One region of the Paenibacillus sp. sgz302164 genome, then DNA from elsewhere that is predicted to be linked to it. Evidence: riboswitches for the same ligand, from Rfam matches in the RefSeq annotation. Region 1 holds a riboswitch; the other holds the start of a gene.

Region 1 (15,312 bases):
GTTCCAGCGGAACGTAAACGATTGAAGTGACAATTTTTCTGTGATATATGCAAAAATACCGCAAAAAATAAATCCGCGACAGCAACGATTCCGCAGCGGCAGCAAATTTTCACAGCGGGTTTGTGAATTGAAAGCTTTCATAGTAAAATAAAGTATTATTGTCTAAAGGAGTGGACCTAACATGGCCAAACAAGCAAAAATCACACTCGCCGGCGGCGGAGAAGTACTGATCGACCTGTTCGAAAAAGACGCTCCGAACACCGTCGCCAACTTTGAAAAACTCGCAAACTCCGGTTTTTATAACGGGCTCGTATTCCATCGCGTCATTCCCGGGTTCGTAGCTCAAGGCGGCTGCCCTACTGGAACGGGCACAGGAGGCCCAGGCTACCAAATCAACTGCGAAATCAACCCGAACAAACACGAGCGCGGAACGCTTGCCATGGCCCATGCCGGCAGAAACACAGGCGGCAGCCAATTCTACATCTGCTACCAACCGCAGCCTCACCTGGACGGACAGCACACCGTTTTCGGCAAAGTAACCAAAGGCATGGAGTATGTGGACGCATTCAAAGGCAGAGACCAAATGGAAAAGGTCGAAATTGTCGAAGTGTAAAAATAAAGCTGTAAAGCTTAAAAAGACCTTCCTTAAGCCGTAAAACCGGCTAGGGATGGTCTTTTTTTAATCCGATTTGTGAACAATGTTTCAGCGGAGAAAAGAAAAAAATGTTGCTTTTTCCATGCCCGAGTGATAAATTCATAACCAAAGAAAACTAATTCTCCCGTTAGTGAGATTAGTTCTTCTTTCATTGTGTGTGCATACCTTCGGGGCGGGGTGAAATTCCCCACCGGCGGTGATACGTTCGGAAGCTGCTGCTCCGGCCGTAAAGTCCGTGACCCGTTTTGAAGCTAAGCGGTACCTGACAACAGCTTCGCTACGGCTGACCCGGTGCAAATCCGGGACCGACAGTATAGTCTGGATGGGAGAAGGAAACGCGAACAACAGGTTCGCTATGCACGTTTGGCCTCTTTTCAATTGAACAAAAATTCGGCAGGTCTGTCTTCTTTCAGGCACCGTGCCGGGTTTGTTTGAATTACCCGAAAACATGGACAAACGCGTGTAGACGAAGCATTTTCGTGTCAACTTCAAATCCTTGAGCCCCTATCCTGTGCCGGATCGGGGTTTTTTTGCATTCAAGTTCAAGAGATTGGTGGTGAGCGCATGCAGCTTATCAATGACGAGGCCTACATGAGGCTTGCGCTGCAAATGGCCGAAAGCGCGTCAGGCCAGACGGGGATCAATCCCGTCGTCGGGTGCGTCCTGGTCAAAGACGGACGCATTGTCGGGATGGGCGCGCATCTGAAGCGCGGCCAGGGGCACGCCGAAGTCCTCGCGCTGCAAATGGCGGGCGAGGAAGCCCGGGGCAGCACGGCCTACGTGACGCTGGAGCCGTGCAGCCACTACGGACGGACGCCGCCCTGCAGCGACCGGCTGATCGAAGCCGGCGTCGCGCGCGTCGTCGTCGCCGGTCTCGACCCGAACCCGCAGGTTGCCAGTTCGGGCATCGCCAAGCTGCGAGCAGCCGGGATCGACGTATCCGTCGGGCTGCTCGGGGAGGAAGCCTCGGCGCTTAACGAGGCATTCAACAAGTACATCGTCACGCGCATGCCGTTCGTGACGCTCAAGACGGCGAGCACGCTCGACGGGAAGATCGCTTCGAAGACCGGCGACAGCAAGTGGATCACCGGCGAGGCGTCGCGCGCTCTGGTCCATGCCCTGCGCCACCGGCACCAGGGCATCATGGTCGGCGTCGGCACGGTCATCGCCGACGACCCGCTGCTCAGCGCGCGCGCCGACGTACCGGCTATCCAGCCGGTACGGATCGTCGCCGACTCGCTGCTGCGCATCCCTCCGGACGCCCGCGTGCTGCAGGAGCAGGATCGTCAGCCGACGATCCTGCTCGCGAGCGCACAGGCGCCCGCGGAGCGGCGTGCCGCGCTGGAAGCGCGCGGCATCGAGATCGTGACCTGCGGCGACGGCCCGCAGGTCGATTTGACGCTCGCCATGCGGCAGCTCGGCGAGCGCGAGATCGGCTCCATCCTCCTTGAGGGTGGAGGCAGACTCAACGGCGCCATGCTGGAGCGGCGCCTCATCGACAAGCTGGTGCTGTTCTACGCGCCGAAAATAATCGGCGGCGGGGCGGAGGCACCAGCGAACTTCATCTTTGGCGGCTTCGCGAAGATGGCGGACAGCATTACGCTCGACCGCTTGCAGGTCGAGCGGTTCGGTCAAGACGTATGCTTGACCGGGTACCCGGTTTATGAAGGTGGGAACTAGGCATGTTTACCGGTATTATTGAAGAAATCGGCCGCATGCACCGCGTCCGCAGCCAAGGACAGGCGATGGTGCTGACGATCGGCGCATCGAAGGTGCTGGAAGATGTGCGGCTTGGCGATAGCATTGCGGTGAACGGCGTTTGTCTGACGGTAGTTGCATTTGACGCAGACTCCTTCTCGGTTGACGTGATGCCGGAAACGTACCGCAAGTCGAACCTGCGCAAGCTGCAGACGGGCACGCCGGTCAATCTGGAGCGCGCCATGGCGGCGAACGGCCGGTTTGGCGGACATATTGTGCAGGGGCATGTCGATTCGACGGCGGTTATCATTTCCCGCACGCCTGAAGAAAATGCGGTCGTTTACCGGTTCGAACCGGAGAACAAAGACATTTTCAAATACATCATTCCCAGCGGTTCAATTACTGTTGACGGAATCAGCCTGACTGTCGTGCAAGTGACGGAACGCGACGCCTCCGTCTCCATTATCCCGCATACGCTGGCCCAGACGGTGCTTCAAGACAAGAAGCCGGGCGATACGGTCAACATCGAATGCGACGTTTTGGGCAAATATATGGAGCGTCTGCTTCGTTTCGGACAGCAGGAATCCGGCAGCAGCGGCAAACGGGGCGCTTTAACGGAAAGTTTTTTGGCGGAACACGGTTTTATGTGACAGGGGACGCACATGCAAGCTTGCTGCGGCTTTCGGATATAGAAGAAGCTTCCCGTCCGGCAGCGGCGGATTGCTCTTAGGAGGGGTGAAGATGACAGACATACGGTTTGACAAGATTGAAGATGCGATCGAAGATTTGAAGCTTGGCAAAGTCATCATCGTGGTGGACGACGAAGACCGTGAGAATGAAGGGGATTTTATCGCGCTGGCCGATAAGGCGACGCCTGACGTAATTAATTTTATGATCAAGGAAGGACGCGGTCTTGTCTGCGTGCCGATTACCGAGGAGCGGGCCGAAGAACTGGATTTGCCTCCCATGGTTTCCAGGAATACGGATTACCACGGCACGGCGTTTACGGTTTCGGTAGACCACGTCGAGACGAGCACGGGCATTTCCGCGCACGAGCGCGCCAGAACGGTAGAAGCGCTGATCGATCCGAATACGAGAGCCCACGAGTTCCGCAGGCCCGGTCACATTTTCCCGCTGATCGCCAAAAAAGGCGGCGTCCTGCGCAGAGCGGGGCATACGGAAGCGGCCGTCGACCTGGCCAGGATGTGCGGTTCGTATCCGGCCGCCGTCATTTGCGAGGTCATCAAAGAGGACGGAACGATGGCGCGGGTTCCCGATTTGATGGAATTTGCGGCTAAGCATGAGATCCGCCTCATTACGATTCAGGATTTGATCCGCTACCGCAACCGGGAGGAAAAGCTGGTGGAGCGGGAGGTGGAGATCAAGCTCCCGACGGATTTCGGCTCATTCAAAGCGATCGCCTATACGAATCAGTTGGACAACAAAGAGCATGTGGCCCTTGTCAAAGGGACGATCGACCCGTCGCAGCCTACGCTTGTGCGCGTTCATTCGGAGTGCCTGACCGGGGACGTGTTTCACTCCCACAGGTGCGATTGCGGCCCTCAGCTCGAAGCGGCGCTAAAACAGATTGAAGAAGAGGGCTCCGGTGTATTATTATATATGCGACAGGAAGGCCGCGGCATCGGACTGATCAACAAATTAAAAGCTTATGCGCTGCAGGAGCAGGGATTGGACACTGTCGAAGCGAATATTAAGCTTGGATTTGCTCCGGATCTTCGCGATTACGGCATTGGCGCGCAAATTTTGAAGGACCTGGGCATCCGCAAGCTCCGTTTGCTGACCAACAATCCGCGCAAAATCCGCGGGCTTGAAGGCTACGGCCTGGAAGTCGTGGAGCGCGTGCCGATTCAGATGGAAAGCAAGGAGCACAATGTGAACTATTTGCACACCAAAAAGCAAAAACTCGGTCATTTGCTGGAATTTCATGACTCCGGCAGCGGCATTTAACGTGCGGCTTGCAGGAATTTTACAATAAGAAAGGGCGAAACGGACATGGCAAAAATTTACGAAGGACATTTGGTCTCGCAAAACTTAAAATATGGCATCGTCGTAGGACGATTCAATGAATTCATTACTTCCCGGCTGCTTGGCGGCGCACAGGACGCTCTGAAGCGCCACGGCGTTCAGGACGACGAAGTGGAGATCGCATGGGTGCCCGGCGCATTTGAAATTCCACTGATCGCGCAAAAAATGGCGGAAAGCGGCAAATATGATGCGGTCATTACGCTCGGAACGGTAATCCGCGGTTCGACGCCTCATTTTGACTACGTATGCAATGAAGTGGCCAAGGGCGTATCCGCCATCAATTTGAAAACAGGCGTGCCGACCGTATTTGGCGTTCTGACGACGGATTCGATCGAACAAGCCGTTGAGCGGGCCGGCACAAAAGCGGGCAATAAAGGCTGGGAAGCGGCGGTAACCGCAATCGAAATGGCGAATTTGACCAAACAATTCAGCTCCTAATGCTTTCTTATTTTCACCTGGAAACGCTGCTGCCCCGGCTGTTCGCCTTTCTCATAGCAATGACCATTCATGATGCCGCTCACGCTTGCGCGGCGATGTTGCTTGGAGACCGGACGGCCAGGGAGCAGAAACGATTGTCGCTAAACCCCTTGGCGCATATAGACGCCTTGGGGCTTGCGATGGTTGTGTTCGGACCGTATGGCTGGTCGAAAAAAATGCCGGTTGACATGACTCGAATGAAACGGCGGCCGCGGCTTTCCCATACGCTCGTTTATTTAGCCGGACCGTGCGCCAATCTGGTGCTTGTGTTTTTCTTTTGGTGGCTGTACTTCTTTTTACCTGCCTGGTTTGACGGCAACACCGAGACGATAGCGGTGGAAACGTGGAGAGTTTATGCGCAGTACTGTGTGATTGTGAATGTCATGCTTTTTATTATTCATTTGCTGCCGCTGTACCCGCTTGACGGGTGGCACATTGTGCGGGGGCTGTTTCCCGCCGGCCGGCAGCGTTGGTTTTTGACTAACGAACGTTACGGACTGCTGCTGGTCCTTCTATTATTGATAACGCCAATCGGCCAATGGGCGCTCGCTCATTTGTATCCCATCGCCGCGCAGCTTGTCATGAATATATTTTCACTTTAGACAAGGGGGACGATACGGATGAAAGTGACTTATAAGCTGGAAGCCTTTGAAGGCCCTCTTGATCTATTGCTGCATCTCATCGATAAGAACGAGCTGGATATTTACAATATTCCGATTAAGGAAATAACCGATCAATACTTGGATTACGTAAATGCCATGCAGGAGCTTGAACTTGAAGTAACGAGCGAATTTCTCGTCATGGCCGCAACGCTGCTGGCCATCAAAAGCAAAATGCTGCTGCCCAAACCGCCGGAAATCGAAATCGAGGACTATTACGACGAATTTGACGATGAGCTGGATCCGCGGGCGGAACTGGTGCAGAAGCTGATTGAGTACCGGAAATACAAGTCGATTGCCGATATGCTGCGCGATAAAGAAGTGGAGCGGAGCTTGGTGTATACGCGCGAGCCGGAGGATTTGACGCCTTTCCTGCCTGAAGTGCAGGAGAATCCGGTAGAAGGTCTCGATGTAACCGACCTGCTGATCGCCTTTCAACGAACGCTGCGCAAATTGACCAACCGTAATGTAGTCGCAAAAATTCGCAGAGATGAAATATCTGTAAAAGACCGGATGCGCGAAGTCATCGATTTGCTTAGCCTTAAGGGCGGGAAACTGCTGTTTTCAAAGCTGTTCGATTACGATATGACCCGCGAAGAAGTGGTCGTCACTTTTTTGGCTCTGCTGGAGCTGATGAAAATGAAAAAGGTTACGTGCTTCCAGCACCGGTTGTTTGAAGATATTGTCATCCATGCGAAAGAGGAGGAGGCTGAATTTGACGCTCAATTTTCAGCAGATGAAATCAATTATTGAAGGACTGCTCTTCGCCGCAGGCGACGAAGGTCTGGACGCCAAGCAGCTCGCCGAAGTGATGGAGCTTGACTTGCACCTGGTTAAAGATATGGTTCATGATATGAAGGCTGATTTTAAACGCAAAGGCCGCGGCATTCAAATCGTTGAAGTGGCCGGTTCTTTTCAGCTGACGACGCTTGCCGAGCATGCTCCTTATTTTGAGAAGCTGGCGTATACGCCGTCGCGCTCCTCGCTTTCGCAAGCGGCGCTGGAGACGCTTTCCATCGTTGCATACAAGCAGCCGATTACGAGAGTCGAGATCGAGGAAATTCGCGGAGTCAAATGCGACCGGGCGCTGCAAACGCTGACAGCCAAAGACTTGATCGAAGAGGTCGGGCGCGCGGACGCGGTGGGGAGACCGATTTTGTACGGGACGTCCAAGCAATTTCTTGAATATTTCGGATTGAGCTCCATTCAGGAGCTGCCGGATTCGTCCAAGTTCCAGGCGAGCTTCGATTTGGAGGAAGAGACGCGCATGCTGTTCGACAAGCTGGGCGGGGAGCAGATTACTTTTGAGGATATGAAAAAGGAAGGCTTGTAAAAGTACAGGGAAATCCATCATTTTCGGCATCGTTTTGCAGGCCGGAATGGTGGTTTTTTTGCGTTATGAACGATTCGAAGGCTTTGGTGTGCATTTCATTACCAGCACAAGGCCATACTAACCAGAGGCGCCGTGATGGAAGAGACTTCGTACGGCATGTGTGGATAAGGAGGGCCGATGGCTTTGTGGTGGTTTGGAACGATATGCATCCTGTTGATTATAGCCGCGATCGCATTTTTCATAAGTTTTATCGAAGGGGAGTTTTACTTTTCGCGCGTCAGGGACAACGATCAGCTTGCCGTTGAAATCCGGGCGTTGTACGGGCTCGTCAAATTTCGATACGCCATTCCGGTCATCCAATTCAAAGGATTCGCCGCAGGGATTTTTATTAAAAGAGAAACGCTCAATCAAGCTGTAGCTTTCATGCAGGGGGAAGACAAGGCGCACATTACAAAGGATAAAGTGGTCGATTTTTTTAAGCGCGCCAATCTGGCTCTTGAAAGCACGCGGGACTTTTACGACTGGTTCAAGCAAACGATGTCGCGGGTGGCTTGCAGCAAGTTGACGTGGATAACGCGGGTAGGCATTGGCGATGCTTCCCAAACGGCTGTCACGACCGGGGCTATTTGGGGGATTAAATCTTCTTTGCTTGGTTTCGGTTTTAAATACGTCAACTTGATTGCGAAACCGGAAATTTCGGTCATTCCCCAATACAACGAGCCGCAATTCACGACGGAATTGGTGTGCAAAGGCCGCATTCGCATGTGGCATGCAGTGTGGGCGGGGGTTAGCCTGCTGGTGCGGATCGCCAAAGTAAAAGGCGGTTTCCGGACATGGTATGAAGTTTTGCGAAAACCCCGCGTCAAAACAGCCTCTTGAATGCGTGAATGGCTGATTTTCTATTTTTTAATTATGATGGAATTAATAGGAATATAGAAAGCGGCGGATTGGGATTACATATTTCCTCATGACGTTGGTTAAGCTAAAAATGCTTATTACTAAAGGCTTAAAGACAGGGAGGAACATGTAATGACTGAGCATCCGATACAAGGTCTGATGAAAGTGGCGATGGAAAATATTAAGGAAATGGTAGATGTCAATACTATAGTCGGCGATCCGGTAGAGACGCCTGACGGCAGTGTCATCATGCCGATTTCCAAAGTAGGCTTCGGCTTTGCCGCGGGCGGCAGCGAGTTCATGACCGATTCCGAAATCGAAATCGAAGGCGGCATGGGCAGAACTGAGGCGCTGAGCGCTAAAGTCGCTCTTCCTTTCGGCGGCGGCAGCGGCGGCGGCGTCTCGATCACTCCGATCGCGTTCCTCGTCGTCGGCAAAACCGGCGTGAAGATCGTACCGCTCGACAATCAGACGCATATTTTGGAGCGCCTGATCGATTCCGCCCCGCAAGTGGTGGACAAAATCCAGGCGATGCTCAAAGGAATGGGCACGCGAAGCACTTATTCCACGACCGGAACGGCGGAAGCAAAAAACGCTGCGAACGAAGATCATCAAAATTTTATCGTGTAGAGCAAGCGATATAAAAGCCGAAGAGACCGCCCGGGGCAAGCAAATTTGCTGCTTGGGACGGTCTCTTTTTTTGCTGGCGGCGCCGGGGCCGTTGCGCAGGAGGGAGGGTGAGGCATCACCGGAGCTGCTGCGTAGGATGGAAAAGCATCGCTAGAGTCGCTGCCGGGGGAAAAGCTCCGCTAGAGCCGCTGCGCAGGACGGAGAGGCATCGCTGGAACCGCTGCGCAGGATGGGAAAAGCAGCGCTAGAGCCGCTGTGCATGGTGGAGAGGCAAGCGCTAGAGGCGCTAGTATAGGGTGGGGTTGTTGAGGCCGGTGGCTGGCAAGCTGTTGCCGGCAATGTGTGCAGGCTTCAGGTCAGTGGCTTTATGCCTGGCCTGACAGGCAGCGTGATCTGCCATGCGCGGAAAGCCAGCAGTTTTGCAGGCTGCCGGGGGCAACCACGCGCCAGAATTTCGTACCGCGCGCAGCTCCCGGCGTGCGGTGCTGCGCTGCATGACGACGGCGGTCGGTCGCCGGTCGCACAATCTGCCTGGTTGCGCGTAGAAAACCTGCAAAAGTGCAGTTTTTGCTCGATGGATGCGCTGCCCACGACAAATTCCTGCAATTGTGCAGGCTTTTTGCCGCGAATATGGGCTCAGACTCATTTTCGGGGAAAATTCCTGCACAATCGCAGGCTTTTCGTCAAAACGAGGTGCTTTCAAGGAAAAAGCCTGCACTTTTGCAGGTATTTGGACTTTGTAGCCAAGTGAGAGAGGATGTCTCTCGGGAGGGGCACCAAAACAGGTATTCGTCGTCTCCAATTGACACACCAAACGAGTATTCGCTGTTTCCCCATTGGGTGTATCAAGCAGGTATTCGCCCTCTCTCCATTGAGGCTCGTACGTAGCCGGTAATCGTTTCTCCCAATTGGGCACACCAAGCAGGTATTTGCCATCTCCCCAGCGTGGAGCGCACCAAAGCAGGTATTCACACTCTCTCCATTAGGCACACCAAGCCGCCGTCTCCCCATTTAACGCATCTAACCGCTATCCGCCGCTTCACTAATTGGAGCACTTAACCGGTAACCGCCCTTTCCTAATAGGCACACCTAACCGGTATCGCCATCTTCCCATTGGGCGAATCTAACCGGTAATCGCCGTCTCCCGAAGGGGGCACCCGGCCGGGAGCATATCGCCTGCGCGAGGCGAATCGATGCGCCGCGGACCCGGTTTTCGCATTCTTTTCGGCAGAGCGAAACCGGTTTTTGCATATCCGTTCGCCTGCCGCATATACTTGTACAAAGTTTTGGCACGGACAACTTGCAGCCGTCCGCTTTGATTGTATGTACAAGCTACAAGCTCTTCCAGGGTAGGAGGATAAGGATGAAAACGAATTGGATAAAAACCGTGCTGTGGCCGGCGATTGTGGCGATGCTTCTGCTGCCGGTGGGCACCGCTCAGGCCGCTCCGCCGCCCCAGATCGATACGAATGCGGTCGGCGCATCCCTTATCGATGTGGAATCCGGGCGGATTTTGTACAGCGAAAAGGGAGACGTTCCGATGCGCATAGCCAGCCTGACGAAAATTATGACCGCCATTGTAGCCATTGAAAACGGCAAGCTGTCCGATAAGGTCAAAGTCAGCAAAAACGCTTTCGGCAAGGAAGGTTCGTCGATCTACTTGAAGCTGGGCGAAGAAATGAGCCTGCACAATATGCTCTACGGACTGATGCTGCGGTCCGGCAACGATGCGGCCACGGCGATCGCCGAGCATATAGGGGGCAGCGTCGAAGGCTTCGTCTACATGATGAATGAAAAAGCGAGAATGCTCGGGATGGATCACTCGAATTTCACGAATCCTTCCGGTCTGGATGAGGGGGAAGGACACCGCTCCAGCGCCAACGATATGGCCAAGCTGACGGCTTATGCGCTGAAAAATCCGATTTTCCAGGAAATCGTAAGCACCAAGATGAAAAAAGTTCCGAACCCGAGCGAGAGCTGGGATTACACCTGGCTCAACAAAAACAAAATGCTGAGCATGTTCGAAGGCGCCGACGGCGTAAAAACCGGCTATACCAAGCTCGCCAAACGCTGTCTCGTAAGTTCGGCGTCCCGCGGCGGCCAGCAGCTTGCCGTCGTCACGCTTAACGATCCGAACGATTGGGCGGATCATGCAAGGCTGCTGCAGTACGGATTTCAATATTATCCGCTGCAGCAGCTGGCTTTGAAAGGCGAAGGCATCGAGGGGACGCCTTGGGTCGTCGGCAGGACGACGTCTTATCCTTTGGCGGACGGCGAAAGCGGGACGATCAGCAAAAAACTGGAGCTGGTCGATCCGGCCAGCACGGCATACCGTCTTGGTGATAGAGGTGTGCTGAAACTGTATTTGAACGAGCGGCCGATCACCGCGATCCCGCTGTACGACAAGGGAAGTCCGCGTCTGAAGGAACAGGACCAGTCGGCCTTCAGCTTCAAGCAGGGGCCCGTCTACAAAGAGACGCTCATTTCGCGCTATGAATTTATTTGCAAATTGCTGATTCAAAAGCTGTTCTCAATTTCCGAATCCGCTTCGGACGATTAGGGGGAAAGCGCCGTGGTGAACTGGATCTGGTTGTTTTTTATCGTTGTCGGATTTGTGGTCGCCGCTGTGAACGGCAATGTGGAAGCGGTCACGCAGGCTGCGTTCGACGGGGCCAAAAGCGGGGTCACCGTATGCTTCGGGCTGATCAGCATTCTCGTCTTCTGGCTCGGCATGATGCGTATCGCCGAAGACGCCGGCATTCTCGGCAAGCTGGCCGTGCTGCTGCGTCCGCTCGTCCGCTTCCTGTTTCCCGGCGTACCGAAAAATCACCCGGCGATCGGCTATATTATGTCCAATATGAGCGCGAACATTTTGGGGCTCGGCAATGCGGCGACACCGATGGGCATCAAGGCGATGCAGGAGCTGCAGAAGCTGAACCCGCATAAAGATACGGCGAGCCCGGCCATGTGCACGCTGCTCGCGCTCAACACGTCGAGCATTACGTTAATTCCGACGACTTTAATTGCCATTCGCATGAATTACAATTCGGTGAATCCCGCTGAAATCGTCGGAACGACGTTGATCGCCACGGCGATTTCCACGGCGGCCGCTATCCTTGTCGACCGCTGGTACCGCAGATCGGCTACGCCTCTGCCTCCGTCCAAATAAGCGCCGAAAGGATGATTTGCCATGTACGCCATCGTATCCGTTATTTCCGCATGGGCCATCCCCGTCATGATTGTATTTATTCCGCTGTACGCGGCGTACCGCAAAGTTCCGGTCTACGAATCGTTTGTCGATGGAGCCAAGGACGGCTTCGACACCGCGATCAAAATTATTCCGCACCTCGTGGGCATGATGGTAGCCATCTCCGTATTTCGGGCGTCCGGCGCGATGGATATGCTTATTTCCTGGACGCGGCCGTTTTTCGAAAGCATCGGCATCCCGACCGAAGTTTTGCCGCTGGCCATCCTGCGTCCGATAACGGGGGCAGGATCGCTTGCTTTTACAACGGACTTGATCGAGCAGTTCGGACCGGATTCGATGATCGGGCGGATCGCCTCGACGGTCCAGGGCAGCACCGATACGACACTGTACGTCATCACCGTCTACTTCGGCGCGATCGGTATCCGCAAAGCCGGCTACGCGCTCAAAGTCGGGCTTATTTCCGACCTGGTCGGCTTCGCCGCCTCCATTTTTATTTGCTATCTTGTGTTCGCTTGACCGCTGCGCTCTTGTGATTTGCTTCATAAATCGTTATCATTAGCTTGAGGTGAAAGCGGACAATGGAACGACTGCAAAAAGTATTGGCAGAAGCGGGTATCGCTTCCCGCAGAAAGTGTGAGGACATCATCACGGCGGGAAGAGTGCAAGTGAATGGAGAGGTGGTCACGACGCTCGGCGTGAAGGTAGACCCCAAGCAGGACGAGATTAAAGTGGACGGGCGGACGATTAACCAACAGAAAAAACTGTATCTGCTTTTAAATAAACCGAAGGGTGTCATCACAAGCGCTACCGATCCCGGCGGCCGCAAAGTCGTTACGGACTTCCTGCCCGGCATCAAAGAGCGCGTATACCCGGTCGGTCGGCTCGATTACGATACGGAAGGGCTGCTGCTGCTGACGAACGACGGGGAGTTTGCGCATTTGCTGACGCACCCGAAGCATCACGTGCCGAGAACGTACCAGGCAACGGTCAAAGGAGTGCCGCACGGCTCGCTGCTGGACAAGCTGAGAAACGGCGTGCAGCTTGAAGACGGCATGACGTCTCCGGCCGAAGTCGAATATGCCGACGTCAATCCCGAGAGAAATGAGACGGTCGTCGAAATTACGATTTACGAAGGCAGAAACCGTCAGGTGCGCCGGATGTTCGATTCCATTTCGTTTCCGGTGATCAAGCTGAGACGCATCAAATTCGGCCCGCTCTTTTTAACGGGAGTGCCCCGCGGCAAGTACCGCCATTTGACGCCGAACGAGATCAAGGAACTCGTGGATGCCGCAAACCAGACACATAATATTCAAAAAGGCCAATAGGATTTGGTCTTCTTTTCGTTATAATTGAACATAGGTACGTCTGTAAAATGGCTAAAAATGTGAACAAAAGGTGATGATGGCGTGGGAGCAAATAAAAAATGGGTACAGATCGCGATATTCGCTGTCGTGCTTATTATTGGCGTGTTTACCATTATTACGAATTTGTCAGCTACGGAAAACAAGAAATACCCGCAGGAAGGAGACAAAGCGCTCGATTTCTCGCTGGTCGGGCTGGACGGCATCACGCACAAATTGTCGGACTACAAAGGGAAACCGGTGCTGATCAACTTCTGGGGCACCTTCTGCCCGCCATGTAAAGAGGAGATGCCGGCGCTGCAGAAGCAGTATGAAAAATGGAGCCAGCAGGGCGTCGTATTCCTGGAAGTTAACGTGGACAAAAACAAGGTGACGGTACAAAGCTTTATGGATCAGTACAAGCTGAGCCTGCCTGTCCTGCTCGACGCGCAGGAAGAAGTCCGCAAAATGTACGGGGTTATGGACTACCCGACTACCTTTTTCATAGGTGCGGACGGCAAAGTCGCCGTGAAAAGAATCGGTCAAATGAACGAATCGTACATTGACCAGACGATAGCCTCGATTGCCGGCAAAAAAGAATAGAGGCCGAAGCTCAGGCTGAGTTAACTAAGCAAGTTTTCCTCGCAGAAAACTTCGAGGAGGTTCATCATGTTTACCAACACCAAATGCGAGTGCGGCCATCAGAACCATATCGGCACGACGCTTTGCGAATCCTGCGGCAAGCCTCTGGAAGACGATGACGGCAGCGGCGTTCTGGAAATGCGTTACGACGGGATGGCCCGCCGCTCGCAAAAAGCAAACCCTTCCGCGCTCGACCGGGTTTGGAACTTTTTTTCCTCGGTTAAAATTGCGGTGTACATCATTATCGCCACCTTGCTCGCTTCCGCCGTCGGCACGATCTATCCGCAGGAAAATACGTTTCTCGATATGGATCCGGCGCAATATTACGCGCAAAATTACGGGACGCTAGGCACGATCTATTACAAGCTAGGGCTGTCGCACACATTCAACTCGTGGTGGTTCATCACCCTGCTGTTTATGATCGGCACCTCGCTGGTCGTGTGCAGCCTGGATCGCGTGCTCCCGCTCTACAAAGCGTTATCAAAGCAGCAAATCCGCAAGCACATCAGCTTTTTGACGAGGCAAAAGGTGACCTATACGGCAGAGCTGCCGCCCGGAACCGATCCGGCCGAATGGACAAGCCAAATCGGCGCTCTGCTTCGCAAACGCAATTACCGCATACATAAGGAAGCGGACGGGTCCGCGCTGCTTGCCGAGAAGTACCGGTTCAGCCGGTGGGGGCCTTATATTAACCATATCGGCCTGATCATTTTTTTGCTCGGCGTCTTGATGAGAAGCATTCCGGGCTGGCATATGGATCAGTATATGGGGATTATGGAAGGCGAAACCAAGCGCATCCCGAACACTTCTTTTTACTTGAAAAATGAAAAGTTTACGCTTGCATTTTATGATGAAAGCGCTCTGCCGAAAAGCATTAAGGACAAGGGGCAGGTCGTGCCCAAAACGTACGAAACGCAGGCGGTGCTTTATCACTGCACGGCCGATTGCGGCAATCCGGCGAAAGAGCCTGTGCTCGAAGAAGTCCAAAGGTCGAACATTTTGGTGAACGAGCCTATGGATTATAAAGGGCTTAAGGCGTACCAGTTCGATTACAAGCAGACGCTTATGCTGATTTCCGTCAAACCGAACCTGAGTAATCCGCAGACCGGCGAAGTGTACGGGACGATCGATCTTCCGATGAACAATCCGAAGGACGAATACCAGGCCGGACCTTACAAGCTGAAGCTGAAAGGCTATTTCCCGGAATTCGGCATCGATGAAAAAGGCCAGCCGATCAGCAAATCGAACGAACCGAAAGCGCCTGCGTTCATATTCAGCATCACGGGGCCCGGTCTTGCCGAAGGGGGAGAGCCCTACATGTACTTCCCGCGGCAGGTTGATAAAGAAGCGTTCAGCCAGGATGCGATTAACGGCGCAATCAGCAAGAAGCTGAATTTGTCCGTCAAATCCATGGATGGCGTGCAATTCGCGGAATACACCTCGTATTTGAATATCCGGGTCGATAAAGCGATGCCCTACATTTGGGTCGGGGCGGCGATTTTTATGATCGGCGTCATTATGGGCTTTTACTGGCAGCATCGGCGGGTATGGCTGCGCATCGATAACGGCCGGCTTACGCTGGGCGCGCACACGAACAAAAACTGGTTCGGCTTGCGCAACGAAGTGGCTGCCGCACTCAGCAAAAACAACATTCCTGTCTTGCCTAAAACATTGGAAAGGGGAGAGAAGCAAGAGTGAACGTAAGCTCGGTCAGCAGCACGTTTTTA
Region 2 (15,312 bases), on a different contig from region 1:
TGTGCGGCGCGGCTACTGCGCTGGCAGGGCCTATTGGTTTTGTCGGGCTTTTATCCACTCACGTCATGCGCCTTATTCTCGGCCCCGACTTGCGTTTTGTTATACCCATGTCAGCGATTTCGGGAGCAATCATTTTGACGATATCAGATGTAAGCGGCAGGCTTATCGGCAGCCCCGGCGAGCTTGAAGTCGGCGTAGTTACAGCGTTTATAGGAGCTCCGTTACTAATATTTCTAGCTATGAGATCGAAAGTGCGTTCATTATGAATAATGAATCTGTAAAATTGATTATAGCGGGCAGACGTCAAAGACGCCGCCGATGGATACTAGTCACCGGCTGCCTTGCAGTACTTGCATGCATTCTTTGCTGCGCCATGCTTTTGCTGGGGAGCGCCATTTATCCGGTTAAAGATGTCATCCGGGCGCTTTCGGGAGAGCAAATCAAAGGTGTGTCTTTTGCGGTTAATACCATACGTCTGCCGAGAATGCTGGCAGGTCTTTTCGCCGGATTTGCTTTCGGTCTTGCCGGATACACCTTCCAGACCATGCTGCGTAACCCCCTTGCGAACCCGAATGTCATCGGTATTACCTCCGGTTCGAGCGCGGCGGCTGTTTTTTGTATAACCATACTTCATACAAGCAGAGCCGTTGTTTCCGTTGCTTCAGTAGTCGCTGGTCTTACTACAGGGATAATCATGTATATATTATCCAGGGGAAAGTCATTTTCGATCGGGCGATTAATCCTTATCGGAATAGGCATACAGGCCATGCTGGACGCGGTAATATCCTATCTTCTGCTGGTTGGCGCACAACAAGATATTCCCGCAGCGCTCAGATGGCTCGGCGGCAGCCTCAACGGCTCTCAAATGAACGAGCTTCCGCCTCTTGTTATAACGGTTTTAATCTTTGCGCCTATCGTTATCGTGCTGGGCAAACATCTAAGTCTATTGGAGCTTGGAGAACAATCGGCTTCTTCTCTCGGGGTGGACACGGACAAGACAAGAATTGCGCTAATTTTGAGTTCCGTCTGCATGATTGCTCTTGCTACCGCTACCACGGGTCCAATAGCCTTTGTCTCCTTCCTTTCGGGACCGATTGCAAAAAGACTAGTCGGAGTTGGCTTCTCAAACGTAATTCCGGCGGGTCTTGTTGGCGTTAATTTGGTTTTGGCGGCAGATCTAATCGGACAATTTGCTTTCGAGGTCAGATTCCCTGTGGGTATCATAACCGGATTGCTCGGAGCGCCGTATCTGATCTTCCTGCTAATCCGAATGAATCGAAAGGGAGAATTATAATGAAACCGACACATCTTTTTCAAGCCGAACAACTAGTAGCCGGCTATGATCAAAAAACGGTTATCCAAGGCGTAGACCTTGTTATCCCTAGTAATAAAATCAGCGTTATTATTGGAGCAAACGGCTGCGGAAAGTCTACGCTGCTTAAAACACTGGCAAGGCTTATAAAGCCTATATCCGGAAAAATCGCTATTGACGGAAGGCCAATCGGCAAAATACCGCCCAAACAGTTGGCCCGAGTTATAGGACTGCTGCCGCAATCCCCCATTGTTCCGGAAGGAATTTCCGTGGCGGATTTGGTTGGACGAGGAAGGTTTCCACACCAGTCCTTGCTCAGCGGATGGACAAAAAAGGATTATGAGGCAGTTGCCGAAGCTATGAGAATTATGGATATAACGGAGTTTGCCAATCATAATATCGACGAGCTTTCGGGCGGTCAAAGACAGCGTGTCTGGATTGCAATGGCTCTAGCACAACAAACCGACATTTTATTTCTCGATGAACCGACGACCTTTTTAGATATCACCTATCAAGTCGAAATTTTTGACCTGCTCACAGACCTTAACCGCAAACACGGAACTACGATTATGATGGTGCTTCATGATATTAACTTGTCCGCGCGTTATGCGGACCATATTTTCGCGCTTTACAAAGGAAAGCTTGTTGCCGAGGGCGAGCCATCGAAGGTTATTACAAGCACATTGGTCAAAGACATTTTCGGGCTTGATTGCACGGTGATCAAGGACCCCATTTCGGGCTCTCCTTTGGTGGTGCCAAAAGGCCGGCATCATGTCAATAACCTTAGCCGCTGACACCGTCCAGGAAGAAGCCGCAGACGCTTGAGGAGCCAGCGTCACAGACACACGTAGATAAAGCCCGTTTGGGCTTGCCTGCACAGTGATTTTCCCCAAGGTTGACCGATCCCAATCCCCCTCGGGGGCAACTTTTCGCTTTAGCATCGCCCCATCAACACTCACAGTCCAGCGAGTTGTCTATAGCGGCAAGTTTTAAGGCCATCCTTGTTGGGATGGCCCTTTCTTTGTACAAAATATAACTTCTTTATCCAATCACATCACTTCTTCTCTTTCTTGCCCCATCTCGTTCGTCTCTTTCCGTAGATATCCCCCATATTCCTGGGTCCACGTCCACATGGCGGCAAAAATAGGCTGCAGAGCCTGCCCGGACTCGGTAAGTTCGTATTCGACATGCAGCGGTATGCCAGGGTAAAGAGTGCGAGAAACGATTCCTTTCTCTTCTAACAGCCTCAAGCGGTCTGTCAAAGTTTTCGGACTAATGGGATGCAGCTTGCGGCGTAATTCCCCGAAACGTCGGGTCCCGTTAAACAGTTCGAACAAGAGAAGAAGCATCCATTTGCCATCCAAGATCTCCAAGATAGGTTCAACGATACCAGGACAGGACCGATCCATCATCACTATCACTCCATAGTTCATTTTTTGAAACTATTGCACTTTAATGTAACTACTTTTCAAATGTACCACAGTTCATTTACTATGTAAATCAAGGGGAAGAGAAAATTACTAAAGAGTCGCAGAGAGGAGGAACCATCTTTGGATAGACCGTTTGAATTAGATCTGATGGAGTATCCGTTCACTGATCGCTGGCTGCCTTACCGTGACGGTTACATCCATTACCTCGATGAAGGGAAGGGCCCGACGGTTCTTCTCCTACATGGGAACCCTACGTGGTCATATCTTTATCGGAACGTTATCAAAGAGCTTCGAGAAGAATTCCGTCTTATCGTTCCGGATTACCCCGGATTCGGTATGTCGAAGGCACCCAGCGGCTACCGCTTTACGCCACAAGAGCAATCGGAAGCCGTTCACGAACTGATTCGCCGTTTGAATCTAAAGGATTTTATATTAGTAGTTCAGGATTGGGGAGGTCCGATCGGCTTGAACTACGCAGTACGGCATCGAGACAATTTGCGCGGCATCGTCATCATGAATACGTGGGCCTGGCCTGCGGAAATTTTGCCGATGAAATTGTTCTCGCTCGCCATGGGGGGCTGGCCAATCGGGTATTGGCTTCAGACTAGGCTCAATTTTTTCGCCAAAGTCATTGTTCCTCACGGGATATATCATGCCGAAAAAGTCACGGATAGCTTGCGCAAAGCTTATACCGACCCGTTCCCGACCCCGAAATCCAGAATACCGACATGGATATTTCCCAGGCAGATCCGCAGGGCGCGAACATGGCTCGCCGACATTGAATCGAAATTGCCGAATTTGTCCGATTTGCCTGCGCAAATTTTGTGGGGAACGAAAGACAGTGCCGGCTTCCCGCTCGAACAGATGGCCAAATGGCAAACATATTTGCCAATGAACGAAACCGAAATCCTTGAAGATGCCTCACACTATGTGCAAGAGGATCGTCCGGATCGGGTAGCAGCATCAATCCGAAACATACGGAATAGAACATGAGGAGGAATATTATTATTATGAAAACTATTTTATGGGCAACTTTAACCGCTAACGGCAATTATGCGCAATCCGGCCCCGAGAACCCACCGAGAAAAGAAGCGTTGGACGACTTCGCGACACAGGCCAAAGCTGCAGGAAATTTCATTGTCGGGCGTCGTACTTTCGAAGCTATGCGCGGAAATGGCGGCGGGGGTCCCTTTGCCGAAATCGATATCGTCGTCGTTTCGCAGAACGCCTCAGAAATCCCGGGCGTAACGGTTGTAAGCTCGCCGCAGGCGGCCTTGGACTACCTGCAGCAAATCGGTCATCAAACCGCTCTCATTAGCGGCGGTGCGGATCTCCACAACTCGTTTCTAGGTCAAGGGCTTGTAGACGAAGTGATTTTCAATGTTGCGCCTGTATTGGAAGGTAAAGGGTTAAATCTTTTAATCGACAAAGATAACTACCAATATAGGCATGTGCAATTGCTAGACTGTAAACTCCTCGGCGGTGGAGTCGTTCAATTACGCTATTCAATTGATCGGTAAATGGCTTAAACCTTCATTAAACAAACCCATCAGTAATCACGCGCTGCATCGAACCAGCGTTGAGCCATCTCCTCTGGTATAGGCTGGCCGATCAGGTGGTCAGACCGGCTTAGTTGCCATACCGCTTCACCAAGGTCTTCACGTTCGGTAGTTTCGATGCCTTTGAGGGTATTGAAGCGTACGGTGAAGGCGGTAATGGCTGCCTCGGCATCGGCAAAGCTGCGGGCCTGGGCCAAGGCTGCCTGTGCAACGTCGTAAGCTTCGTTAGCCAGCTTGGCCAGACGTTTAGGCCAGGACGAGAACGGACGGCCAAACTCGGTCGTCCACCACTCAGGCTTTCGCAATTGACTCACTGAAGCATGACCGGTCCACGAGCGGGTACTAGCTCGTGCTTTCATTTGCTGCTTTAGGCGCTTGCCCGCGGTCTCTTCCACGTTGTAGGCGATAAAGCCTTCAAGCAGCGGCCACGCGCTCAAGGGCGGCAAGTCACCCAGATCGGGCATAAAGCGCAGCTCCAGATACGTTAACCGGGCATGATGGGCCAGCAAGTCCAAGTCGCAGAAGTTCCCCCACAAACTCAGGGAGCTAAGGTTTGGGAACCGGTTCAGACACTCCAGCGAGATAGGCTGTCCCAGCGGCGCGTTCCGGAGCGTCAGGCTCGTGACCTGGTGCAATTCACCCATGTCGGGCAGCAAGAAGGGGGCATCACTCTTGCGTCGGCCGGTGCTCGGCGCCAGTGTCAGAGAATATGGCAAATCGCCAGTTGCCGAGAAGCGTGATAGATCGCCGGCCACACTCAGGCGGAAATATTCAAAGACCTGCCGCTTCGGAAGCTTCAGGTGCAAACGGCTACCGGACTGGTCCAGTTCGATATACAAGCCATGCAAAATGGACTGGCCGGCGTCCGCCACCGTGTCTGCAGACAGGATCGGAACCCATGCCATTTCTTCAATGGGGCGTTTCTGCGCCCAGTCAAAAAAGCCCGCGTCGCTGCCCGTGTAGCGCAGAAATCGCGGCCAGGGCGAGCCGGCCGGCGTGGCAAAGGCATTGAATACGGTCCAATCGACTTGCGCATCAGGCGGGACGTGAAGGTCTGCCTTTTTGCCCAATTGCGACGGTCCAATGGAGAGGCTGCCCACACCGGGCTCAATGACAAGCGTGTGACTGCGAGAACCCGTCAGGTCGATAGGATAACGGCCATCTCCTCTAATAGTACCAACAGGAGGACAAGCCTGATTATTATTTGGCATTTCTATCATCCTTTCTTCATAGTCGTCTTGCAAGCTTGCCAAACACAAAACACCGCTTCGTTCGGTAAAGTGAGTGGGTCGAAGTCACACGCTACCACACAGAAGAGGTATCATCCATATGTTAGAACATCAATTTGACCTGAATCAACTGCCAAATGAACTAAAGTTCGCGTTCACGGGTCTCTTTTTTAAACAACAATAAAAACGTGATGATTCCCTACCTTGTGAAGGGATCAGCACGTTTTTTTGTACCTATGAGGTTCGGTTCGTCTCCAGGCTTCTCTGAATCCGCAAAAATGCAGCGCCGTTTAGTTGCTCAGTCAACAAAAATTTGTTGATCGCGCAACTAAATTGATTTATATTGTTTTTAGCGAATGGAGGATGGACGATGGCAAGGTTATCGGAAAAAGAGTTGACTGCTTGGCGGTTGTTTATTAAAACACATGCCAAAATCATAGAATGCATTGAGCGGGATTTGGCAGCACAGAAGAAAGTCCCGCTAACCACGTACGACGTTTTGATCGCTTTGTTTGAGGCACCCGATCGCAGGCTTCGCTTTTCAGCATTAAATCGGAAGGTGGTCTTGAGTAAAAGCGGCTTAACAAGGATGATCGACCGGCTGGAGCGCGAAGGATTGATTCAAAGAGAAAAAAGCGAAGAGGACCGACGGGGAGCATATGCTGTTCTCACGGATGAAGGGGAAAGACAGCTGCGGAAAGCTTGGCCTATATATGCAAGGGGGATCAAGCAGTATTTTGCGGACTCTTTATCCGATGAGGAAGTGGAGTTTCTGATACGTTCTTTTGGCTTGATCTATAAAGAGCTGCAATCTTCGCAGGAAAAGGAGGGAGATTAAAATGGGGGAAAGTGGTGCTGCAGTTGAAAGAGTAATGGTGGCTGAAGACCCGGCAACATTCGTTACTCGCCCCGTTTCATATATTCAGATTGAATTAGGAGGGATTCCGGGAGATCGTCATTATGGCTTGTTGCGTCCTGCGGATTCCAGGCAAAAAATTTATCCTCGCGGTGTACTGACTGCGAACAGACGTCAAATCAGCATCGTTTCGAAAGAGGAATGTGAACGCATCGCCAATCGGTTGGATCTCCCTGAGATAAAGCCGGAATGGCTGGGGGCCAACATTATCATTAGCGGATTTGAGAAGCTTACAGAACTGCAGCAAGGGGTTAGGTTGATTTTTCCGGATGGTACGGGATTGATTTGTGAAGGGGAAAACCTGCCCTGCATTGGACCCGGAAGGGTGATTGAACAAATGTATAATCAAAGCGGACTTAGTCAGAAATTTGTGCCTGCCGCTAAAAAGTTGAGAGGTATCGTTTGTTCCGTGGAAAGGGAAGGCCGGATTTCGGAAGGCGATACGATTGTATTTCTTTAACACGCTGAGCTCGACACAGCAAAAAGCCGTGGCCTAATGAAGCGCGTTTTCTCACGTTTCATTAGGCCACGGCTTTTTATTACCGGCAGGCAGTGCCGCCTACCGCTGTTTCGATAATTGAATGAGCACGATCCAGATTAGCACGAACCCGGCGATCTGCGCGGCGGTCACAGGCTGGTGGAACACCACCCAGTTGATCAGCAGGCCGACTGCGGGGAAAAACAGCTCCGCAAGCGTAGCGTAGGAAGCTTTGGTTCCGGCTAAGCCGCGGTAATATAGAAGCAGGCTGAGCAGGCCCGGGAGGAACGCTTGCAGCAGCAAGTTCCCCAGCACCGGCCCCCAGTCGCCCGCCTCGGCGAGCGGCTGGAGCCTGCTGCCATCCAGCGAAGTGATGGCGGCGAGCAGCGGCAGCGCGCACGCGAAGCGCAGCGCGGTGACGGTCTCGAACTGCATTTTGCCCAGCAGCAGTCGGCCCATCACCGTCGAGCCGCCCCATAAGGCGGCGGCGCCAATCGACAGCAGGCCGGCCGTTGCGGCCACGCCGGACAGGCTGGCAAGCGGGCTGGCCAAGCCGAAGGTCAGCAAATACGTGCCGGCCAGCGCCATGACCAGCAGCAGCGCAAACCGCGCCGGCAGCGACTCTTTCAAAATCATTCGCGCCATCAGAATGGCGAACAGCGGCTGCAGCTTTTGCAGCAGCAGCACTGCATTCGGATTGCCGTGGGCGAATGCCGAAGTAAACATAATGGTGGCGATCGCCGACCCGCCCCATGAAATGAACAGCAAGGCCAGCACATGGCTCGCCTTGAGGCCACGCAGTTCGCTGCGATGCAGCCATAAGACCGGCACAGCATAAAGCATAAGCAGCAAATGCTCGAAGAGCACAATCTGCGAGGAAGTAAAGTATTTCAGCAGCAGAATGCGGAACAGCGGGTCAATCCCCCATAGCGCCGCTCCCACAGCCACCAGCCATATGCCGCTGCGCGTGCTGCTGCCCGCATGTTCCAGCGTCACGGGCCGTCCAATCGTGATTCCTTTTTCCATCGTTCAAAACCTCCTGTGAAATATGCGAAGGAAAGTCAGGTCTGCCCTCGCAAGCTGAGAATTGGGTTTTGAATAGGACGCTTCGAAAGAAGAACACCCCGTTATCAAAAATCGATAACGGGGCATCTTAAAGAGGCTGGGACCTGATCATTTTTTTGCAAAAATGAACGGCGCCCTGCCTGCTTATAACCTTCTCCCATCCGGACTGTACCGTCGGCCTTGGAATTTCACCAAGTCAGTCGCTTGCTGCACTTGAAGCAATAAGCGAGTCGCGGGCTCAGGTTCAAACGGTGAACCTTTACCGCCGGTCGGGAATTTCACCCTGCCCCGAAGGTCCGTATTCTATTAGGTGGATTATACAACATAATGACTTAATCCGACAAGGGTCATCGGAAAAAAAGCTCCTCTGAAGCGAGGCAGTCCGAACTGCCGTCGCCGCAAATATCCGGATTTCCACGATTTCGCCGGCATGCTCCAAGTCCAGTATATCGTCCGGAATGCGGATTGAACACGGTACGGAGCGGTCAGTTACTGTTTGAAAAAGCCGTCTACTTCCGCATAGCCCGTCATATGTTCCTTAAGGACCGGCTCCAGCTCTTCAAAAAAGACCGGCTGCTTGCCCACCTCAAGGTTGTCCGTATCCAGCGCATAAACAACCAGTCTGTACAAATGGTCTCCTGAATACCGCGGAGGCTCCATGCCGTAGTAGCTGTTAAGCTCTTTCCCTTCTTTCAGAGAGCCCGCTGCCCCATCTTCCAGTTTTTGCACGGACGCCGGAATATTGAGCACGCTCCAGTGAATGAAATTGTCCGCAATCGGATGCAGATCATACACCACAACGGCAAAAGATTTCGTACCTGCCGGCACATGGCTCCAGCTTACCGGCAAGCTTATATTTTGCCCGCCCGTTACGCCTCCATGGGCATATTTGACCGGAATGTTCCCGTACTCCTGAAAAGCGTCCGTCTGCGCCTGCAGCCCGCCCGCTCCACGCTGAGCGGACACAGAAAGCGTACGGCTGCCGGATTCCCAATGCAGCGATACGTTTAGCGCCAAAGGAAGAATCCGCTCCGATACCATCATCGCGCCGTCCATGATGACCGCTTCGTGATCAAGCTCATAGCTCACTCCGTTTACGACCGCTTTCTTCTCCCCCAGCTGTATCGCGACGTCGGTGGAGCCGCCGGTAACATGAGCGGTTTGACCCGCTTCGTCCCATGAAACGCTCCAGCCGTTGGCTTCGAATACAGCTCGCAATGGCACCAGAATTTCCGTGTTGATCATCGCCCCCTGCACCGGAAGCGCCTTGTCTTCCAGTTTAATGGAAACCGGTGTATTCCACTGCAAGTAACTGCTGACATTGCTCATAACGTCTTTCTTGACCGCCGTTTCGGCATTTGCTTGAACAGGTGCAGCACACGCTGCCACCATAGCCCCGATCAGGATCATCCGTCTTGCTTGAAATGTCTTTCTCATTTTCCCCACTCCCATTCATCATTTTTTTGCGCCTATTCCGCTCCTTTTTGCGGTACAATAGCAAGGAACAGATAAAACGCCGTCGTTTTATAACTATTTTCATAACGTTCGTTTGAATTTATGTTACAAAAAATTATGGCCTATGTCAATAAGGGACGTGAGGTTAATTTTGCTATCCATCGAAAAACAGCTGCTCTACTTAATGTCGCGCGCGGATCGTCTGGAGGCGCAGGAATTCGTTCGCATTTATGAAAATCGCGGCTATTCGGCTCCCTACATCCGCAACAGCCTATCCCGGCTCAAAAAAGAAGGCTACGCCGTCACTCCGTCCCGCTCCAGTTATCAAATTACGGACACGGGGCGATCCATGGTCCAATTTATCAATCAAAAACCGCAGCTGTACCGAAAAAAATGGGATCAATGCTGGCACCTGGTCATGCTGGAAATCCCGGAAACGGAACGCAAAAAGCGGGATCAGTTCCGCTCCGACATTTTGCAAACCGGCTTCGGACTGCTGTATAACAGCGTCTATATTTCCCCATGGCCGTATAAAAGCGAAGTTGAACAGCTTATACAAAAATATGGCCTGAACGGGCAGGTTACCTTATTCCAGGGCTCTATGCAATACCGGACTCTTACCTCTGAAGACGCTATATCGATATGGCAGTTGGAGCCGGTGGCCGAGAAATACCGGGAGAAGCTGCAGTGGTTCTCATCGCAATTTGAACCGGTTATGCAGCAAGCATTGGACAAACGTTCGGAGCCTCTGGAGGTATTTATTTGCTATTTGCATATGGGCGAAGTCATCAGCGAATTGTATCTGGCCGACCCGATGCTGCCTGCTGAGCTTTTGCCTGAAGATTGGCAAGGTTACGCGATCCTTCAGTCTTTTCAAACTCATTTGGACAAACTTGCTAAAGCCGTATCGGCCGGCTCGGTGTACGCCCAATTCGTCAGGAGTTGAGGGTGGCGGGTGCCACCGCGGGCCGCGGGATCTGTCTGGTTTGCCAGGTCAGGCCTGCCAGCTCCCCCCTGCTCAGCCAAGATCGTCAAACTCGCAGGTTCCCCCCTCCCGCCGGCCTGCCGCATTTTGTTTTTTGCCGCAAGTTGGCTACAATGAAAGAGGTAGCTGAATTTAACAAAGGAGGATGTTCTCATGAACAGCTTTGTCTTTCATAATCCTACGACACTATATTTCGGACGCGACCAGTTGGAGCAATTGACGAAAGAGGTGCCAAAATACGGAAAAAACGTACTTCTCGTCTATGGCGGCGGAAGCATTAAGCAGAACGGCATTTATGACCGCGTGATCAAGCTGCTTGCCGAGGTTGGAGCTGCAGTCACCGAATTAAGCGGCGTAGAGCCGAATCCGCGGCTGACAACGGTACATAAAGGCGTGGAACTGTGCCGCAGCCATCAGATCGATTTGATTCTCGCCGTCGGCGGAGGCAGTGTCATCGATTGCGCCAAAGGAATCGCCGTCGGGGCGAAATACGAAGGCGATTTCTGGGATATCGTCACCCGCAAAGCCGCCGCGACAGGCGCGCTGCCGCTCGGCACCGTACTGACGATTGCCGCGACAGGCTCCGAGATGAACTCAGGTTCGGTCATCACCAACTGGGAGACGAAAGAGAAGCTCGGCTGGGGAAGCCCTTATTCGTTCCCGCAGTTCTCCATTCTCGATCCGGTACATACGCAATCCCTCCCGGCGAATCAAACCGTCTACGGCATGGTCGATATCATGTCGCACGTAATCGAGCAATATTTCCATCATGATGCCAATACTCCCGTCCAGGACGGATTTTGCGAGGCCATTTTGCGCACCGTCATTGAGACGGCGCCAAGGCTGTTGAAGGATCTGAACAGCTACGAGGACCGGTCGACGATTCTTTACTCCGGAACTATGGCGCTGAACGGAGTTTTGAGCATGGGCGTTCGCGGCGACTGGGCGACCCACAATCTGGAGCACGCCGTGTCCGCCGTGCACGATATCCCTCACGGGGGAGGGCTCGCGATTTTGTTCCCGAACTGGATGACTTATACGCTTGACGCCAATGTAGCGAAGTACAAACAGTTCGCGGAGCGCGTCTTTGGCGTAGATGCCGCCGGCAAAACCGACCGGCAAATAGCCGAAGAGGGCATCGCGGCGCTGCGGCAGTTCTTTAACTCGATCGGCGCGCCAAGCCGTCTGGCCGATTACGATATCGACGACTCGACGATCGAGCTCATGGCCGACAAAGCCATGGTGTACGGAGAGTTCGGCTATTTCAAGAAGTTGAACCGCGACGATGTGCTGAACATCTACCGCATGTCGCTGTAAAACGCAAAGGGCTATCCCATAAGCGGCTTTGGCTGCCGACGGGATAGTCCCTTTTTTTAAAGACCCATATTGTGCAAATCGGCAGCCTCTGGCATACATCTTCAATATCGTAATATAGTTGGATTAAATGATAGTTACCGTCCTTTACATATTTCCATTTTTTATTATAATTCAAAACAAAGGATGCACAGACTTGCGGGAAGCCGGTGATTTCGCCAGTATTCGTTCACCTCGCATTGCAACCGCTTACTTCAGGGCGCTTTGTTGCGAGACCTATTTCGGGAAGGGGGCTATTCATGAAAAAAACCAGGGTCAACCTGCTGGCCAAAATGCTGATTTCCTATATATTGGTGCTGATGTTTCCCGTCATCGTTATTTTGGTCTACTATTACCCGTATTCGACGGAAGTTGTGAAGCAAAAGGAAATGGACTGGAACGCCCATGTCACCGAGCAGGTCATGAATTCGATGGATATTTTCACCCGTTATGTGTACAACCTTCCGTCCGAACTGGTGAACAATAAGGAAATCAAGCTGTACCTGGCCGGGGACGACGATTACCAAAGAATTGTCATTGCGAATGAAATGCGGAAATACAATGCGACGGATGCGTTCATCGACAACACCTTTTTGTATGTCAAAAACATCGGTTTTCTGTTTGCCAAAACAGGCAGCGCCTACACCATTCGCGACTTCGAAAATCCCGGCGTCGGATATTACTACGAAAACTGGCCGCATCAAGCCATGTTCGAGGAACTGAACAATTTGACTGCACCGGCGGTCCGTCCGGCGGAAAACGTCATCGTACCCGGCAATAACCGGATGCGCATGCTGACGTTCTTATCGCCGCTGCCGTTAGGCGGTCTCAATTCCCCCGGTACGGTGCTCATCATGGTGAGAGAGGAAACGATTATCCGGCTGATGAAGTCGGTTTCCGAATCGTACAATGGCGATTTTTTTATTTTTGACCAAAAAGGAAACCGGCTGGTCGCTTCCAACGAGACCTCCTACACCGATTCGAGCGATTTCCGGAACCTGGTGTCCGGCTTGAGCGAAAACCGTTCAGGGTCGGGTATTTACCGGATCGACGGCAAATCTTTTATCGTCTCGCACGAAGTGTCGGATAAAAACGGCTGGAATTACGTCACTTTGGTGGCCGTATCCGAAACGCTGCAGGATATCCGAACGATTCAGCGCAATACGGTCATTCTTTTTATATTGATTTTATTGCTCGAAGTGATCGTCATTTATGTGTCCATCCGCAAAAACTATCATCCGATCAAAGGTTTGGTTCATTTCGCCAAAAACTTGTTTACGCCGAGAGAGCCGCGGACCATGAACGAATTCGATACGATCCGGTATGCGCTGGATCAGCTTTCCTCCGCCAACAGCAGGCTGGACGAGAGGGTGAAAAGCACGATGCCGGTTATGCGCGATAATTTGTTGTTCGAGCTGATTTGCGACCGTTACCCGTCATGGGAAGCGTTTCAAAAGGAGGCCGCTCCGTACGGAGTCGTCTTCGACTACGCTCATATTGCGGCTGCAGTCCTGTCCTGCGAAACGAGCGAAGGCGGCATCGAAGTGGCGGCGGAATATTGCCGGACGGAGGAGAACAAACTGCCTGAAGGGCTTCAGGGGTATTTTTTCAAAAGCATTTACAATCAAGAGATCGTCTTTGTTTGTTCCCACGACCCGTGCTTTCGTTTGAAGACGTATCTCAGCGGTTTTCAACAGCAGCTGCTTGAGGGAACCGGCATCCGCACGCTGATCGGAATCGGAACGCCGGGGCAGTCCCCGGGCGGGGCTCACCCGTCGTATTTGCAGGCTATCCGCGCCGCCGAGCATCTTCGGGTCCGGAACCAGTACTCGGTTCTTGTTTTTGACGAAATCGAGGTCCAGCAGACGAGCGCGGTCTCCTATTTTACGGAGCAGCTGCAGTCGCTTGAGCTGTTCATCTTAAAAAACGACGTCGCCGCAGTCGAATCGGTCATGGAGCGCATCGTCGCCTATATCGGGCAAGACGGGACGCCGCCGCATATGGTCAGGGCCGTTTATTTGAACACGGTCATCGTCATATTCAACGGATTGCACCGTTTTGGGCAGAGCGACCAGAGCCTGCTGCAATTGACCGGCGTCTCCCACCTTCATCGATATACGATCGAGCAGATGATCGGCATTATGCGTGAAAGCAGCCGCAAGCTTTGCGATCTCATTCGCAGCTCGCAGCCGCCGGCCCGTACGGCGTCGCAAACAGACATTCTGACTTTCATAGAAGGAAAAGGCATGTATCCCGATTTTTCGCTGCAGCTCATTGCCGACCATTTCAGCATGTCGATTTCCAACTTCAGCTATCATTTCAAGAAGACGATGGGGCAAAATTTCAAGGAATATATCGACCGGCTGCGCATTCAAAAATCCATCGCCTTGCTGCGGAGTACGGATGAAACGCTGGAGTTGATCGCGCAGCAGGTCGGCTATTCGAATACGTCGAGTTTTATTCGGTCCTTCAAAAAGATGGTCGGCATCACCCCCGGCCAGTACCGGGATTCCATCAAAAATCAGGAACCGGCTGAATTTACGGCCGACTCCTGAAGGTCCGGCCTCCGTTCCGGTCGTTTTGCCGCCCCGGTACTTCCTGCTTGCATCATCCCTCCTCCCGATTTGTTCATTTCCTCCTCACGGTGAGCCTCCGTTATCACTCTCGTCCTTCCGGTTCAAGCAGCGCTTATCGTCATAAGATCGCTGCTTTGAACACGATATCGCCTGCAAGCAGACTGAAAAGAAAGCAATACTTGTTGAAAAACTCCCACGCCAGAGCCGGCACAGCTGCTTCTCCCTTCTCCCCACCCCATGCCTCTCCTGGACGGGTTGCGCAGCTTAAATGGGGGGACAAGGCGGCTTGGCAGAAAAAAACCTGCGATAGTGCAGGTTTTCCCTTCGAAATCGGCCTATTTTGGCGAGAAGCCTGCGATTGCACAGGAATTTTTCGATTACAGAGGGTCCGAGCGCACGTCCGCGGTGAAAAGCCTGCACTTTGCAGGTTTTCTCCGCATTTCCAGGTAAATTTGCTTTGTTTCCAGCATGTGTGCAAGTTTCTCGTCAGTTTGTTGTAAAGGCGCAGTTTTTGAAAATATGCAGTTTTTGAAATCCGTCTGCAAGGCGCTTCTGCGTCGTTTTCTGGCTGCGATGTTAAGCGTTTTCAAAAAATGGGGATTCATCAAAAACTGATCGTTTACGCCTCCTCGAACGAAAGATTACAGTTAGATGGAATCGGCAAGGATTTGGTACACAACCAATACTTCAATGAGGGGATGATGGCAATGCGCAAAGCAGTTGTGCTCTCGCTTTTTATGGTTTCCGCCGTTGTAATGACGGGGTGCAGCGATTCCGGTTCTACTTCCGGGGGCGAAAGCGGGGGAAAAAGCGACTCCGGTTCGGGAAATGCAGGCGGCAGCGGCGCGAAGGTACAATTAACGGCCATAATGGTCAAGCACCCGCTTACCAGACCGCTGGCCGAAATGGAATGGCTGAAAAAGGCGCAAGAAGCGGCAGGCGTTGAAATCAAAT

The links. Region 1 has a riboswitch for FMN ahead of ribD (bifunctional diaminohydroxyphosphoribosylaminopyrimidine deaminase/5-amino-6-(5-phosphoribosylamino)uracil reductase RibD). Riboswitches for the same ligand answer to the same signal wherever they lie in the genome.
Region 2: linked by a shared signal. The riboswitch ahead of AC0LWT_RS17350 (DMT family transporter) and the one ahead of ribD (bifunctional diaminohydroxyphosphoribosylaminopyrimidine deaminase/5-amino-6-(5-phosphoribosylamino)uracil reductase RibD) in region 1 are both predicted to bind FMN.

What each region holds. Positions count from the first base shown of each region.
Region 1 covers NZ_JBVYOL010000006.1:109,946-125,257, reverse strand. The annotation lists gene AC0LWT_RS11925 (peptidylprolyl isomerase) at 182-613, shown strand; FMN riboswitch at 815-993, shown strand; gene ribD (bifunctional diaminohydroxyphosphoribosylaminopyrimidine deaminase/5-amino-6-(5-phosphoribosylamino)uracil reductase RibD) at 1,220-2,335, shown strand; gene ribE (riboflavin synthase) at 2,338-3,003, shown strand; gene AC0LWT_RS11910 (bifunctional 3,4-dihydroxy-2-butanone-4-phosphate synthase/GTP cyclohydrolase II) at 3,095-4,321, shown strand; gene ribH (6,7-dimethyl-8-ribityllumazine synthase) at 4,367-4,837, shown strand; gene AC0LWT_RS11900 (site-2 protease family protein) at 4,837-5,478, shown strand; gene AC0LWT_RS11895 (segregation and condensation protein A) at 5,497-6,288, shown strand; gene scpB (SMC-Scp complex subunit ScpB) at 6,272-6,868, shown strand; gene AC0LWT_RS11885 (DUF2953 domain-containing protein) at 7,046-7,747, shown strand; gene ytfJ (GerW family sporulation protein) at 7,898-8,395, shown strand; gene AC0LWT_RS11875 (hypothetical protein) at 8,682-9,197, opposite strand; gene AC0LWT_RS11870 (D-alanyl-D-alanine carboxypeptidase family protein) at 9,759-10,955, shown strand; gene AC0LWT_RS11865 (nucleoside recognition domain-containing protein) at 10,968-11,564, shown strand; gene AC0LWT_RS11860 (spore maturation protein) at 11,586-12,119, shown strand; gene AC0LWT_RS11855 (pseudouridine synthase) at 12,182-12,928, shown strand; gene AC0LWT_RS11850 (redoxin domain-containing protein) at 13,010-13,546, shown strand; gene resB (cytochrome c biogenesis protein ResB) at 13,613-15,283, shown strand; gene ccsA (cytochrome c biogenesis protein CcsA) at 15,280-15,312, shown strand, end outside.
Region 2 covers NZ_JBVYOL010000009.1:275,987-291,298, reverse strand. The annotation lists gene AC0LWT_RS17395 (FecCD family ABC transporter permease) at 1-266, shown strand, start outside; gene AC0LWT_RS17390 (FecCD family ABC transporter permease) at 263-1,294, shown strand; gene AC0LWT_RS17385 (ABC transporter ATP-binding protein) at 1,294-2,106, shown strand; gene AC0LWT_RS17380 (winged helix-turn-helix transcriptional regulator) at 2,362-2,724, opposite strand; gene AC0LWT_RS17375 (alpha/beta fold hydrolase) at 2,863-3,735, shown strand; gene AC0LWT_RS17370 (dihydrofolate reductase family protein) at 3,753-4,262, shown strand; gene AC0LWT_RS17365 (hypothetical protein) at 4,292-5,512, opposite strand; gene AC0LWT_RS17360 (MarR family winged helix-turn-helix transcriptional regulator) at 5,901-6,368, shown strand; gene AC0LWT_RS17355 (MOSC domain-containing protein) at 6,370-6,906, shown strand; gene AC0LWT_RS17350 (DMT family transporter) at 7,006-7,950, opposite strand; FMN riboswitch at 8,135-8,289, opposite strand; gene AC0LWT_RS17345 (YbhB/YbcL family Raf kinase inhibitor-like protein) at 8,479-9,426, opposite strand; gene AC0LWT_RS17340 (PaaX family transcriptional regulator C-terminal domain-containing protein) at 9,596-10,390, shown strand; gene AC0LWT_RS17335 (iron-containing alcohol dehydrogenase) at 10,583-11,746, shown strand; gene AC0LWT_RS17330 (helix-turn-helix domain-containing protein) at 12,043-14,337, shown strand; gene AC0LWT_RS17325 (ABC transporter substrate-binding protein) at 15,060-15,312, shown strand, end outside.